4 regions of the Streptomyces sp. NPDC051105 genome follow, and region 1 is predicted to be linked to each of the others. Evidence: riboswitches for the same ligand, from Rfam matches in the RefSeq annotation. Region 1 holds a riboswitch; each other region holds the start of a gene.
The links. A riboswitch is a leader RNA that binds a small molecule or an ion and turns the genes downstream of it on or off. The one in region 1 is predicted to bind cyclic di-AMP.

Region 1 (3,610 bases):
GTCGACCGTCGTACCGGGGCGGTACTTGCCGGTGAGGAAGCCGGCGGCCAGGGCGAAGTACGGGACCGCCGCGAGGCCGGCGCGGGAGGCCAGGTCCTGGAGGGGACCCTCGTAGGTGTCGCGGGAGACCAGGTTGTAGTGGGGCTGGAGGGCGACGTACCGGGCGAGGCCCTCGCGGTCGGAGAAGTCCAGGGACTCCTGGAGCCGCTCGGCGGTGATGTTGGACGCGGCGATGTGCCGGACCTTGCCCGCCCGCACCAGTTCGTCCAGGGCGCCGATGATCTCCTCGACCAGGATCTCGGGCTGGTCGAAGTGGGTGTAGTACAAGTCGATGTAGTCGGTGTCCAGGCGGCGCAGGGACGCGTCGGCGGCGGCCTTGATGTTGGCGCCCGACAGCCCCGGGTACTCGGGGTGCTGGCTCACCTTCGTCGCGATCACGATGTCCTCGCGATTGCCGCGTGCCTTGACCCACTTGCCGATGACGGTCTCGGACTCGCCGCCCTTGTGGCCCTCGATCCAGGCTGTGTACGCGTCGGCGGTGTCCACGAAGTTGCCGCCCGCGGCCGTGTACGCGTCGAGGACGGCGAAGGAGGCGGCCTCGTCGGCGGTCCAGCCGAAGACGTTGCCGCCCAGGCAGAGCGGAAAGACCTCCAGGTCGGAGGCGCCGAGCTTACGGAGCGAGCGGGAAGCGGAAGAAGCAGTCATGCCTCAGTCCAACACCGGATGCCGGTGTGCCCATCCCGACGCGATGCGAAGTTCTCGTAAAAGCGGAATGCACCGGGGTGGAGCGGGTACACCGAACCGGCAGCCCTGACGTCGGGGGGTTGTCGTCAGGGCCGCCGGGGATCAGTGGGGTCCGTCAGGGGTTGAGGCCCTTGCCGCGCAGCCAGGTCATCGGGTCGATGCCGGTGGCCTGACCGCCGGGGTGGACCTCCAGGTGGAGGTGCGGGCCGGTGACGTTGCCGGTGGCGCCGACGCGGCCGATGACGTCACCGGTGGCGACCTTCTGGCCGACCTTGACGCCGATGGAGGACTGGTGGCAGAACCACAGCTCGGTGCCGTCGTCGAGGGTGAGGATGGTGCGGTAGCCGTACGAGCCGGCCCAGCCGGCCTCCGTGACGGTGCCGCTGTGGACGGCCTTGATCAGCGTGCCGGTGGGGGCGGCGAAGTCGAGGCCGGTGTGGTAGCCGGAGGCCCACATGGAGCCGGCCTGCCCGAAGGTGCCGGTGATCGTGTAGGAGACGACCGGCAGCGTGTACTGCTTGGCCAGCGCGGCGAGCCGCTTCTGTTCGGCCTGCGCCTTCTCGGCGGCCTGCGCCTGCTCCTTGGCGTCGGCGGCCTTTGCGGCCGCCGCCTGCTCCGCCTTGGCCTCCGCGTCGGAGACCGCCTTGTCGGCGGCGGCCACGGCCTTGGCGGTGGCCTTGACGTCGAGCTGGGTCTGCTGCTGCTCGGCCTGGGCGATGATCCGGCTGCGCAGCGCCTCACCGGCGTCGGCCGAGGAGGCGGAGGAGTCCGCGTCGGTGGCGGTCGTCGTCGTGGTGACGCTGCTGAGCGCGGTCTGGGTGGCGTGGTGGCCACCGCCCTCGCCGAGCAGGGAGTCGACGGAGGACGGCAGGTCGGGCAGCGAGATGGAGACCGGCGGCTTGCCCGTGTGGGCGCTGGCCATGCCGCCCGCGCCGACGGCGGCGATGACGCCGACGCCGAGGACCGTGGAGCTGCGGGCGAGCCCGCCACCGCGCTGCTTGGCGACCCGGTGCCGGCCGCGTACCGGGGCGAGGGACTCCTCGGTGGGGTTCCACTCCTCCCAGGGGCCCTCGTCGGTGCGGTAACCGCCGTAGCCGAAGGTCTCGGGTTGAGGCTGGCTGGGCACGAACGGGGCTGTCGGAGCAGGCCGGTTGGACGCCACGCGGGCGCACTCCTTTCCTTCCGCTGCCTACCGGGTTAGCTGACGGGTTCGGAGCGGGAAGGTCTCCTACGCGCGTATACCGACCGTTTCGTACCCGGCGGTAGCCTTGCGATTCACCCCAAGGTGGTGGTTCCCCGGTTCCCTTGCGGGATTCGGCGCGTGCGCACGGAGCCGTCGCGGGTGACGGCTGGGACGACCGCGCTGCGTTATCGAACGTTAATAGACCCGGTAGTCAGATTCCAAGCTGTTCGCCTTGATCATTAAGCTTTCAAAGCATGGACTTACCTGCCAGGAACGGTCAAAAGCGGTCGACTTGCCCCTGGGCCCTGTTCGGCTCAGGAGTCACACGCGTTTTGATGGTGACTCAGCTGTCATGCGGAGGGCGGTCGTCCGCGCACCGAGGGTGACCATCCGCGGAGCGGCCGCGTGATCGCGCTCAGGGCCGTCGAACGGCGAGCAGCGCCATGTCGTCCGTCATGCCGCCGCCGGTGTGCCGGCGCACCTCGGCCGCGAGCCGGGCCAGCAGCGCGCCGGGGGCGGTGACGACACGGCCGGCCAGCCGCCGCTCGGGGTCGTAGAACCGGCCGTGCGCGTCCCGCGCCTCGGAGAGGCCGTCGGTGTGCAGCAGCAGCGTGGCCCCGCTCGGGAACACGTGCTCGGCGGCCCGGTCCGGCCAGGCCCCCAACTCGCCCATCCCGAGCGGCAGCGCGGCCTCGGGCACCCGTACCGCATACACCTTGCCGTCGCCGTGCAGCAGCAGAGGCGGCGGATGGCCGCGGTTGACGACCCGGACCGTGCCGTCACCGTGCGGGAGTTCGGCGAGTACGGCGGTGGTGAACCCCTCGAACGCGTCGAGGCCGCCGCGCCGGACGCCCTCGCGGGCCAGCGCCCGCTCCAGCCGCCCCGCCACCGCCTCCAGGGTGGCCTCCTGCTCGGCGGCCTCCCGGAACGCGCCGATGACCACGGCGACGGCGGCGACCGCGCCCATGCCCTTGCCGCGGACGTCGCCGACGACCAGCCGGACGCCGTACGGGGTGTCCTGGACGGCGTACAGGTCGCCGCCGATGAAGGTGCCCTCCTGGGCCGCCTCGTAGCGGGCCGCGATCTCGAAGCCGCCGATCCGCTCGGCGGGCTCGGGCAGGACCGCCCGCTGAGCTGCCTCGGCGATCTCGCGGGCGGAGGCCAGGCGCTGGTCACCGAGGCGCACGACCCGGTTGATGCCGGCGGCCAGGGCGGCGACGGTGACCACGGTGAGGACCTCGGTGACCGTGTCGATGTCCGGACCGAAGCCGAAGCGGACGTGCACGGCGTAGGCGGCGAGGAAGGACGCGAGGCCGGTCAGGACGGTGGTGCGCAGCGAGGAGAGGGGCGCGGCGATCAGCGGGGCGACCGTGAAGAACGGGACGGCCGTGAAGGCCTGCGGAGTGAGGACGTCGTAGCAGACGCCGGCGACGATCAGCAGGGCGGGCAGGAAGCGGGCCAGGGTGCGGACGGCTGCGGACCCGTCCTCCTGCGCCTCTCCAGGGCCCACGGTACGGCTCCCCATATGTCCCAGGTGTCCAATGCGTGTCCGTCCAGGTTTGCGGTTGCGAGCGACCGGCGGCGAGTGGTGTGGGCCGGGTGGATGAGCGCGGACGGATGTGATCAGGGACACGTGCCGGTACAGGACCCGGTATACGACTCAGGGCCGGAATCCGCGTTCTT
Region 2 (3,610 bases), on a different contig from region 1:
CTCGGCCGCGACACCGGGCCTGAGCAAGGAACCGGTGTCGGTGAAGGTGCCGGGCGCGAAGGTGGCCGCGGCGGCGGCCGGAGGCGCGGTGGGGAGCGGGGCGGTGACCACGGGGGGCGCGGTCGGGACGGGGACGGTGACCACCGGGGGCGCGGCCGGGACAGGGGCGGCGGTGGGGAGCGGGTCCGGGGCGACCGGGGCTGCGGTGGCCATCGCCATCGGGGGCGCGGTCATCGCGGCGGGGGACGCCATCATCGCCCACGGAGGGTCCGTCACCGCCGTGGGTATCACCGCCGTGGGCGTCGGCGCCTGGGACGCGGGCATCGCCGGGGCGGTGGCGTAGGCGGCCGCCGCGGGCTGCGTTCCGGTGGCGTAGGCGCCCATGCCGGCGGCGGGCGCGCCGGGGAAGGCGCCGGTGCCGAAGTCGGCCGACGGCATGGCGGCGGGGGCGGACATGCCGTACCCGGCGGCGGGATAGCCGGTCTCCGCGGCGGCCGGCGGTGCGCTGACGTAGGCGGCGGTGGCGGCCGGCGCCGAACCCGGGAAGGAACCGGTGTCCATCGGGCCCGGCAGGGGCGCGGCGAACACGGCGGGTGCGGCGGTCGGGAAGGCGCCGGTGTCGGAAGGGGCCGCGGTCGGGAAGGCGCCCGTGTTCGTGGGGGCCGCGGTCGGGAAGGCGCCGGTGTCGTCCGGCATCGGGAACGTGCCGGTGGCGCCCGGGGTCATGACCCGGAAGGAACCGGTGTCGCCGGGACTCGCGGGCGGCGTGGCACCCGCGTCCATGGCGGTCACGGCCGGGAAGGTGCTTGTGGCGCCCGGGGTCATGACCCGGAAGGAACCGGTGTCGCCCGGACTCGCGGGCGGCGTGGCACCCGCGTCCATGGCGGTCACGGCCGGGAAGGTGCTTGTGGCGCCCGGGGTCATGATGCGGAAGCCACCCGTGTCCGCCGGGGACATGGGCTGGGCGGCGCCCGGGGTCATGACCCGGAAGGAGCCGGTGTCCGTCGCGGGCACCACCGGGATGGCACCCGTGTCCGTCACGGTCATCGCGGGGAAGGCGCCCGTACCGGTCAGGGCGTCGGTCCCGAAGGAGCCGGTGTCGCCGTACTGGCCGGGCATGCCGGCGGGGGCAGGCCACTGCTGCGCCGGGACCTGGGCCTCGGGCGTGGGCCAAGGGCTCTGAGCGGCGGGGGCCGGGGCGGGCGCGGCCGGTTCGAGCGCCGCGATCGCGCGCTGCCCGGTGCGCTGCGACAGCATCTCGCGCGCCTTGGCGATCTTCAGCTGACTCTTGGTCTTGGACGTGCCCGGGGTGGCACGCTGCGGCGCGGCGGGGGCCGGCGCCTTGGGCGCGCTCGACGGTCCCGGGGGCAGCGCCGCGGGGGACCCGGCCGTCAGTTCCAGCTTCGGACGCTCCGGCAGCTCCCGGACGACCTCGACGTCGCTGTTGGCGGACGACCCCGCGGGCAGCTCCGGCCGGGACGGGCCGGAGCCCTCCAACTGGCCCAGCAGGTCGGCGGCCATGGCGCTGACGGGTCGTCGCGGGCCGGGCCGGGCGGGCTGCCGGTCGGAGGGCAGTGCCGCCGGGACGCTCGGCCCCAGTCGCGATCGCGCGCCGTCGAACCACTCCCGGGCGATGTTGTCGAGGCCCGGGTCGTCACGCCGGGGCCGCTTGAACAGCGGGACACCGCGGGAGCGCGAGCCCCCGTTCATCGCACGTGTGGCGTTGAAGTTCCCGGTGGCGTTCTCGGCCTGGTCGTAGAGGCTGTCGATCCGCTGTCGAACCTCGTCACGGCTCTCGGGCGCCATGGGGGTCGTGCTCCTTCCGTGCTCCGCCTACCGAGTTAGCTGTCGGGTTCGGGCGGGTCGATCCGGAAGGCATGCCCTACGGCCCTTGCCCCTGAGGGCAGTTGACCGATTCACCCCAGTGGTTCGGTTGGGTCCCCGGCTCCGGAACGCCCCGTTGGGCACCGGATTAGGCGGAGGCCGCGCGGCCCGACGGGATTCGCCGGGGGGAGCCGAACGGCTTGGACGTCAACTTAGCCAACTTGTGTCACTCGTGTGAAGGTTGAAGTGCGTAATGTCCGATACGTAATTGTGATGTTCGTCGTAGCGTTCGAGATCCGGCCATACGTGACGGCATTTCGCCAGCACCCCGATCCTCGTCGTGCGGCCGTCGTGCGGCCGTCGGAGCAGTGCCGTCGGTTGCCTGAGGGGCCCGCTTTCTGTGAGGTCACCGTGAATTTCCGGGACTGTTGAACACGGTGGCGCCCTGCCGCGTATAGGGCGGGGGATTTCCATGTCCGGCCGACCACGACACGCAGGGGAACGACCTTGAGACCCAACAGGCGCAGACGCCCGACCGGTGCACAACGCGCGACCTTCGCAGCGGTCGCCCTGATGCTCGGCGGCGGAGTACTGGTCGGGGTGAACGTCTACGCCTCGGCCACCGAAGGCGGTTCGGACCAGTCCGGGCAGGCCGCCACCGCCCAGGTGCTGTCCGCGCCCACCGTCTACTGTCCCGACGTCGGCAGCCGGCTGACGGACGTGCCCGACGCGGCCCGGGCCGACGTCGACGGTGAACTCGCGCAGCTGGACCAGCAGATCGCGGCCGCCTACCAGCAGCTCAAGGAGTCGGCCGCGGAGATCGAGCAGAACCCTGGCCTCGCCGACCGGACGATCCTGGATCCGCTGAAGGAGAAGCGGTCCGAATCCCTCCAGCGCATCGCCGACGCCCTCGACCGCGAGGGCGACCGCCCCCAGGGTCTCGACGACCTCGCCGCCTGCACCCTGCGCTCCTCCGACCAGGGCGCCGGGCAGTCGACGGCGCCGCAGGACAGCGCCACGCCGAGCCAGAGTGCCAGTGCCAGTGCCAGTGCCAGTGCCAGTGCCGGTGCCGGCGTCGGCGGCCAGGGCGGCAACGGCCCCGTCGCCGCTGACTACGCCGACATCACCAGCGTCCAGCCCAATGTCACGACCCCGGCCGAGCAGCCCGGCGGCTCCACCGGCACCTTCGCCTCCAGTTGCGGTGTCAACGCGAACGGCCTGTTCAACTCGGACAACGTGATCGTCGCGCCCGGTGTCTCCAACGGCGCCCACCACTTCCACGACTACATCGGTAACCAGTCCAACAACGCCTTCGCCAGCGACGACGACCTCGCGAACGCCGACACGAGCTGTGCGGACCAGGGCGACAAGTCCACGTACTACTGGCCCGTGCTGCGGCTGCAGAACGGCAAGCAGGAGCGGGACGCCGACAAGCCGGGCGGCGGCACCGAGGGCAACGCCGGGCAGATCGTGACGGCGAAGGAGGTCACGCTGACCTTCGAGGGCAACCCGACCTCCAAGGTCACCGAGATGCCGCGGCTGCTGCGCATCATCACCGGTGACGCCAAGGCCTTCGTCAACGGCCCGGCCAACGCCAACGCCTCGTGGAGCTGCACCGGTTTCGAGGACCGGCAGCTCAAGGACAAGTACCCGCTCTGTCCTTCGGGCAGTGACGTCGTACGCACGTTCAAGTTCCAGAGCTGCTGGGACGGCCGGAACATCGACAGCGCCAACCACCGCACGCATGTGGCGTTCGCCGCGGCCGACGGCAGCTGCCAGGCCGGTT
Region 3 (3,610 bases), on a different contig from region 1:
CGTTGGCGGCGCCGTCCTCGATGCCGCGGGCGAGGCGCTCCGGGTTGGTGACGAAGAGGTCGTCGCCGACGATCTGCACCTTGTCGCCGAGCTTGTCGGTGAGGACCTTCCAGCCGGCCCAGTCGTCCTCGAACAGCGGGTCCTCGATGGAGACCAGCGGGTAGGAGGCGACGAGCTCCTCGTAGTACTCGGTCATCTCGGCGGCCGAGCGGGACTTGCCCTCGAACTCGTACTTGCCGTCCTTGTAGAACTCGGACGCGGCGACGTCGAGCGCAAGGGCGATCTGCTCACCGGGGACGTAACCGGCCTGCTTGATCGCCTCCAGGATGAGGTCGAGCGCGGCGCGGTTGGACTCCAGGTTCGGGGCGAAGCCGCCCTCGTCGCCGAGGCCGGTGGCCAGGCCCTTGCCCTTCAGGACCTTCTTCAGGGTGTGGTAGACCTCGGCACCCCAGCGCAGCGCCTCGGAGAAGGACTCCGCGCCGATCGGGGCGATCATGAACTCCTGGATGTCGACGTTGGAGTCCGCGTGCGAGCCGCCGTTGAGGATGTTCATCATCGGGACGGGCAGCAGGTGCGCGTTCGGGCCACCGAGGTAGCGGAACAGCGGCAGGTCGGACGCCTCGGAAGCGGCGTGCGCGACGGCGAGGGAGACGCCGAGGATGGCGTTGGCGCCGAGCGAGCCCTTGTTGTCGGTGGCGTCCAGGTCGAACATCGCCTGGTCGATCAGGCGCTGCTCGGTGGCGTCGTAGCCGACCAGCTCCGGGCCGATCTGCTCGATCACGGCGAGGACGGCCTTCTCGACGCCCTTGCCGAGGTAGCGGTTGGGGTCGCCGTCACGGAGTTCGATGGCCTCGAAGGCACCGGTGGAGGCGCCGGACGGGACGGCGGCACGACCCGTGCTGCCGTCGTCGAGGCCGACCTCGACCTCGACCGTGGGGTTGCCTCGGGAGTCCAGGATTTCCCGGGCTACGACGACGTCGATGGACGGCACGAGCATCTCCTTCTTGGGATGTGACGCTGGTTGTGCGGGCGCACGCGAGCCTTGTCGGCCCTTGCTCAGCCTTGCGACTAGAGCCTAACCGTCCCGGGGCCGTCGGCCGGCACGACCGACCGACCCTTGGACACACAGACGGTACTCATTGTTCATGCACGGAACAAAGGGGGGCCCGATGAAGAACGGAAGAAGAGCGGGTCAAGAGGAAGACCGCCGGAGGACGCGCGAGGACCGCGCGAGGACCGCGCGAGGACCGCAAAGAGAAACCCCGCTCCGGTGCGTACGGGGGAGAACGCACCGGAGCGGGGGCCCGTGGGGGACGGGGGGTGACCCTCACGTGCTCCTCAGTATGAGGAGCACGGCTGTGTGGGCGCTGTGGTTCAGCTGGGCGCCACGTATTGCTTCGTACGACTTCGGGAGCGGCCCGTCGCCCTACTTGAGGTGCAGCTGCTGGCCCGGGTAGATGAAGTCGGCGTCGTCGACGATGTCCTTGTTCAGCTTGAACAGCGCCTGCCAGCCGCCCTTGACCTTGCGCTTCTCCGCGATCGAGCTGAGCGTGTCGCCCTTGACAACCTTGTACTCGCCGTCGCCCTTCTTGACCTTCTTGCCGGTCGGGGTGGTGACGGTCTTCTTGGCGGCCGGACGCTCGGCGGAACGGGAGGCGGCCTGGGTGTCGGCGGTACGGCTGCTGGTGCCGCTGCTCGAAGAGGAGCTGGAGGAGCTGGAGCTGGAGGAGCTCCCGGTGTAGGCGGCGCCGGACAGGCCCGTGCCGCAGACCGGCCAGGCGCCCTTGCCCTGCGCGGCGAGGACCTTCTCGGCGATCTCGATCTGCTGCGCCTTGCTGGCCTGGTTGGCCTGCGCGGCGTACTGGGTGCCGCCGTACGCGGCCCAGGTGGAGGCGGAGAACTGCAGACCGCCGTAGTAGCCGTTGCCGGTGTTGATGGCCCAGTTGCCGCCGGACTCGCACTGAGCGACGGTGTCCCACTCGGAGGCGGTGGCGGCGGAGGCGGTGCCGGACGCCATCAGCGGTGCGGCGATGGCGACACCGGTGACACCGGCGAGCGCGGCGACACGGGTGGCCTTGGACGGACGACGGTGCTTGCCCTTGCCGGAAAACAGCATGACGGATCCCCTCACCGACGCCTGCGAGGTGAGCTGTCGGGTTCGGGCCGGTTGAGTTGCCCGGCCGCGCACCTCACGGTGCGCGGCTTCACCCCGAGCCGGACACGGCAGTCTCAACTACCGGTCCCGGCGCTTACCTTGGGTCCCCCGCTCCTGCCTACGGCGCTTGACGCGACGACTGTTCCCGGGCAGCCGCTGGCAGGACTCGGCGTTGCGACGGCCGGGGCTCGTGGTGACGAGCGGCCTTGACCGTAAACAGACGATCAGGTGAATTTCAAAGATGATCAGGGCTTCTGAGACTCATCCCACACTTTCACCAAACCGGACATTTGGCTTCGAAGTAGGGCGGCACGAAGGGCCAACTCCCGCTGCTTCTAGTCCGTTTCGTTGCTGAGTTTCAGGGTCTGACCGGGGGCGATGTCATTCGGGTCGGCGCCGATGTCCGCCTTGTTGGCGGCATAGAGCGCACGCCATCCGCCGTCGAGGTCAAGGGAGTCGGCGATGGAGGCGAGGGTGTCGCCGTCCCGGACGGTGTAGGTGCCGGCGTCCCGGGAGGCGTGACGGCCGGAAGAAGTCACACTCTGACCGTTTGTCACGCTTTCGTCCGCCGAGTCACCGCGGTGCTTGCCGCCGCTGCTGACCGCCCCCGTGTCGACCAGATCCCAAGAGCTGCCCGTCTGCCATGAATTGTCCGAGTCATCGGCTTCGGGCACCACGGGGTTCTCGTTCGCCTTCGAGGCGCCGGAGCCCTTGGATCCCGACGTGTCCGCCTTGGCGGAGTCGGTGGGGGTGCCCGTGCCGGAGTCGTCGCCCGCACTCGGGGACGGGGTGGCGGAGCCTGTGGCACCCGAGGAATCCGACGAGGAGTCGGACAGGCCGGAATCCGAAGAACCGGATGAATCCGAAGAACCAGATGAAGAGGAGGAATCCGACAGCCCGGAGGACGAGTCGGAGGAGCCGGACGTGTCGCCCGAGCCGTCGAGGCCCGTGTCGACGTTCACCGAGGCGTCGTCCGAGGAGAGGCCGGCGATCAGGGCACAGGTCCGCCAGGGCTTGGTGCCCTGGTCGGCGAGGATCTTCTCGGCGACGGCGATCTGCTGCGAACGGCTCGCCTGGTCCGGTGTGTCGGCGTACTCCTGGCCGCCGTACTCGTCCCAGTCGTCCTGGGACATCTGCAGGCCGCCGTAGTAGCCGGTGCCGGTGTCCATGCTCCAGGAGCCGCCGCTCTCGCACTCGGCCACCCTGTCCCAGGTGCTGCCGTCGGCCGCGTTGGCGCTCGCCGCGCCGAGGAGCGGGATGGCGATGGCCGAGCCGGTCACGCCGGCCGCGACGAGAAGAGCCGGAGCCTGACGGGGGCGACGGTGACGACCGTTCCCGGAGAGCATGCGGAAACCTTTCGAGCGACAGCGGTGACCGGCGCGACGGGTCCCGCTGGGGCGCCGCACTGATGGGTGAACGTATAGGCAGACGATCACTTGTCACAAGTTAATGCCG
Region 4 (3,610 bases), on a different contig from region 1:
GGAGGTCATCGCCGAAGGGGTGGCCGCCGGCGAGTTCCGGTGCCCCGACCCCACGGCCGCGGCGCTGCGGCTGACCGCCCTGCTCGACGGGCTGGCCGTCCAGCTCACCTCGTATCCGGGCGCCCTGTCGCGTTCCAGGGCGCAGGAGTGGGTCGACGAGGCGCTGGCCCGCGAACTGGGGCTGCCCGACGAGCAGTAAGGAGCGGCTCACCAGGACGCCGCCCCTTACGTGTTCGTGCCGCCCTCAAGCCACGGACGCGATCCGCATCTTGATGTCGCCCGGGGAGAGCGCCCCCTTGGCCGTCACGTGGTCACCCGACGACTCGCCGCGCAGCCGTCGCCCGATCCACGGCACCAGGTGCTCACGGGCCCAGTGCACATCGTCGCGGCGGACCTCCAGGGTGCCGCGGGGCGGCAGTGGCGGCCACGGCTGGTCCGGGTCGGCCGGCACCTCGACGCCGAGCACCTGGCCGGCCCGCAGCGCCACGCGCGTGTGCCCCTCGGGAGACAGGTGCAGCCGGTCGCCGTCCCAGGCCCGCCGGTCCTGCACGGTCTTCAGGGACCACAGGTCGAGGACCGGGCAACCGTACCGGTCGGCGACGGCCCGGACATGCCCGTTGTAGGTGGCGATCTTGCCGCGCAGATGCTTGAGGACGGGCACGCCCCGGGTGTCGAACCCGGTGGTCACCAGAACCGTGCCGACGGCCTCGGTCAGTTGCGCCACGGCCCGCTCGAACCGCTCGGCCACCTCGTCGGGGTCGGTGCCGGGGCGGATGATGTCGTTGCCGCCGGCGCAGAAGGAGACCAGGTCCGGGGCGAGTTCCAGGGCCTGCGGCACCTGGTCCGCCACGACCTGGTCGAGCAGTTTCCCGCGCACCGCGAGGTTGGTGTACTCGAAGTCGCCCTCGGGCTGCCGGTCCGACAGCAGTACCGCGAACCGGTCCGCCCAGCCGACGAACGCCCCGTCGGGGCCGGGGTCGCCGACGCCCTCGGTGAAGCTGTCCCCCAGCGCCACGTACGACCCGATCACTGATGCATTGTCACTCTTCGAATCGTCTGCCACGACGGACCATGATTCACCTTCGACTGTGAGCTACGCGACCGTAATAAGGGGTTGACTAGCGGTGAGATAAGACACGCCTAAATACTCGACCAAGCCAGGAATAAGCCTCCGAACAGCGGCGTTGAGGCGTCGATCGCTCGAAGGCCGGACCCGGGCATCGGGGGTCCGGCCTTCGGAGTGCGTGTCAGATCAGTGGCGGTGCCGGATCAGCCGACGGGGACGCCCTTGGAGCGGAGGTAGCCGACCGGGTCGATGTCCGAACCGTAGTCGGGGGTGGTCCGGATCTCGAAGTGGAGGTGCGGGCCGGTCACGTTGCCGGTGGCACCGGAGAGGCCGACCTGCTGGCCCGCGGTCACGGTCTGGCCGACCGAGACGGAGAGTGCGGAGAGGTGGCCGTACTGCGCGTAGTAGCCGTCGGCGAGCCTGATGACGACCTGGTTGCCGTAGGCACCGCCCCAGCCCGCCGTGACGACCGTGCCCGCGCCGACGGCCTTGACCGGGGTGCCGGTCGGGACGACGAAGTCGACGCCGGTGTGGTAGCCGCTGGACCACATGCTGCCGGCCACGTGGTAGCCGGTGCCGACGGTGCCACCGGTGACCGGGAGGGTGAAACCGGAGGAGGTCGCCGTCGACGCGCCCGAGAAGGAGGCCGTGTTCGAGGACGAGGAGGAGGAGGGCACGGAGGACTGCGAGCCGGACCGGGCGTGCGACCGCGTCGCGGACCGGGAGCCCGAGCCCGAGGTGTCCGTCGTCGCGGCGTGGCGGCCGCCGAGCGTGAGCTTGAGACCGGGGTGGATCAGCGAGGGGTTGTCGCCGACGGCCTGCCGGTTGTCGGCGTAGAGCCGGTGCCAGCCGCCGTCGACGTTGTGTTCGCGGGCGATCTTCGACAGATAGTCGCCGGGCACCACCGTGTAGACGCGGTGCGCGGAATCACCGGTGCCGGTCTTCTGGGCGGCGGCCTTTCGCACCGCCGTCTGCTCGACGGTCGGCAACGACTGCGTGGCCTTTTCGGAAACGGACTGCGAGGTGACCGCGTGGGCGCCGGTGGCGCCCATGAGGGGCAGAGCCAGCGCGGCGCCACCGGTTCCGGCGACGGCCATCGAGCGGGTGAAACGCTGGGACTTGGGGCGGCGGTGCTTACCCTTCGCGGGCATGACGCATTCCTCTCCGGCGCCTGCGAGGTGAGCTGTCGGGTTCGGGCTGGAGCTGCCCGGCCACGCGGGAAGACGTGGCTACACCCCTAGCCGTCCCGGGAACCGGAACAGGCGGTCATACCTGGTGGGTCCCCCGCTCCTGCCGGGCACGGGTGAGTGTGTGTGGGGACTCCGGACGGCGGCAGGATTCGGCGTTCCGTCCGGATGCGTGGCGAACGTAAGCGAGTAAGACGCGCGTGAACAAGCGTGAGGTTCCGTCTGTCCGAGTTTCGCTTGATCCGTTACGGGAATTCCCGGTCACCCTCCGTGAATTCCCGCCTTCCGCACTTTTCCAATTCCCTTGAAAATCGCCGGAATTACGTGAACATGACGCGCGACGGACGGTCACGAATATGACGCTCCTCACGCACGTCACGCCACGTCACCTTATTCCAGACCGAGTTGCAATGAAGGCACCAAATCGGTCAGAAGGCTCAGATGCGACGCAGCCGGAGAACCGTCGCATCCAGGTCACCGCGCAGCTCGGCGCGGAGGCCGTGGTGCAACAGAACGGCACCTCGATGTACTTCGCCCGTTTCACGGCATTCGTACGACGCTGCCGGGTCGAGACCCTGCAAGCGCAGCGCCGGCATCGGCGCGCCGTAGCTCTGCGCCTGGAGCCACGCGAGGACCACGGTCTCGTCGCCGAGCGTGTACTGCACCGCACTGAGCCCGCCGGTCGGCGGCCGCAGCCGGAACTGGTCACCGCGCTGCACCAGGGGCCGGATGTCCTTGTAGAGCTCCACCCAGCGACCGGCCTCGGCCAGCTCCTCCTCGGTCCACTGCGAGAGGTCGCCACCGACCCCGAGCGCCCCGGCCATGGAGCTGATGAACCGGAAACGCAAGCTGCTGACCCGGCCGTTGAGCTGGTGGTTCGGGCTGTCCGTGACCCAGGCGGACATCACCCGGGCGGGGTGGATCTGGCTGAAGCCGTGCTGGATGGCGAGCCGGTCCAGCGGGTCGGTGTTGTCGGAGGTCCACACCTCGTCGGTACGGCTCATGATGCCGAGGTCGATCCGGCCGCCACCGCCGGAACAGGACTCGATGGCGACGTTCGGGTGGGCCGCCCGAATCCGGTCGAGCAGCGCGTACAGCCCACGGACGTGGTCGACCCACAGCCGCTGCGGATACGGCTCGCCGGGCCAGCCCGCGTCGGTGAAACAGCGGTTGAAGTCCCACTTGACGTAGTCGATCGGGGCGCTGGACAGCAGGGTGTCGAGCTGCTCCCAGAGGTACTCCTGGACATCCTCGCGGGCGAGGTTGAGGACGAGCTGATTGCGCAGTTCCGTCCGCTTTCGCCCCTGCTGGTACTGCACCCAGTCGGGGTGCGCGCGGTACAGGTCGCTGTCCGCGT

Region 2: linked by a shared signal. The riboswitch ahead of AB0N16_RS07235 (NlpC/P60 family protein) and the one ahead of AB0N16_RS16385 (M23 family metallopeptidase) in region 1 are both predicted to bind cyclic di-AMP.
Region 3: linked by a shared signal. The riboswitch ahead of AB0N16_RS30535 (transglycosylase family protein) and the one ahead of AB0N16_RS16385 (M23 family metallopeptidase) in region 1 are both predicted to bind cyclic di-AMP.
Region 4: linked by a shared signal. The riboswitch ahead of AB0N16_RS18985 (peptidoglycan DD-metalloendopeptidase family protein) and the one ahead of AB0N16_RS16385 (M23 family metallopeptidase) in region 1 are both predicted to bind cyclic di-AMP.

The regions. Positions count from the first base shown of each region.
Region 1 is NZ_JBFBBR010000006.1:20,999-24,608, forward strand. Features, by position in the region: gene AB0N16_RS16380 (aldo/keto reductase) at 1-705, opposite strand, end outside; gene AB0N16_RS16385 (M23 family metallopeptidase) at 860-1,906, opposite strand; cyclic di-AMP (ydaO/yuaA leader) riboswitch at 1,914-2,074, opposite strand; gene AB0N16_RS16390 (PP2C family protein-serine/threonine phosphatase) at 2,343-3,437, opposite strand.
Region 2 is NZ_JBFBBR010000002.1:732,314-735,923, forward strand. Features, by position in the region: gene AB0N16_RS07235 (NlpC/P60 family protein) at 1-1,806, opposite strand, end outside; cyclic di-AMP (ydaO/yuaA leader) riboswitch at 1,815-1,989, opposite strand; gene AB0N16_RS07240 (DUF1996 domain-containing protein) at 2,398-3,610, shown strand, end outside.
Region 3 is NZ_JBFBBR010000014.1:147,415-151,024, reverse strand. Features, by position in the region: gene eno (phosphopyruvate hydratase) at 1-997, opposite strand, end outside; gene AB0N16_RS30535 (transglycosylase family protein) at 1,427-2,116, opposite strand; cyclic di-AMP (ydaO/yuaA leader) riboswitch at 2,120-2,291, opposite strand; gene AB0N16_RS30530 (transglycosylase family protein) at 2,491-3,501, opposite strand.
Region 4 is NZ_JBFBBR010000007.1:72,685-76,294, forward strand. Features, by position in the region: gene AB0N16_RS18975 (TetR family transcriptional regulator C-terminal domain-containing protein) at 1-199, shown strand, start outside; gene AB0N16_RS18980 (SGNH/GDSL hydrolase family protein) at 245-1,030, opposite strand; gene AB0N16_RS18985 (peptidoglycan DD-metalloendopeptidase family protein) at 1,270-2,217, opposite strand; cyclic di-AMP (ydaO/yuaA leader) riboswitch at 2,222-2,382, opposite strand; gene AB0N16_RS18990 (alpha-galactosidase) at 2,691-3,610, opposite strand, start outside.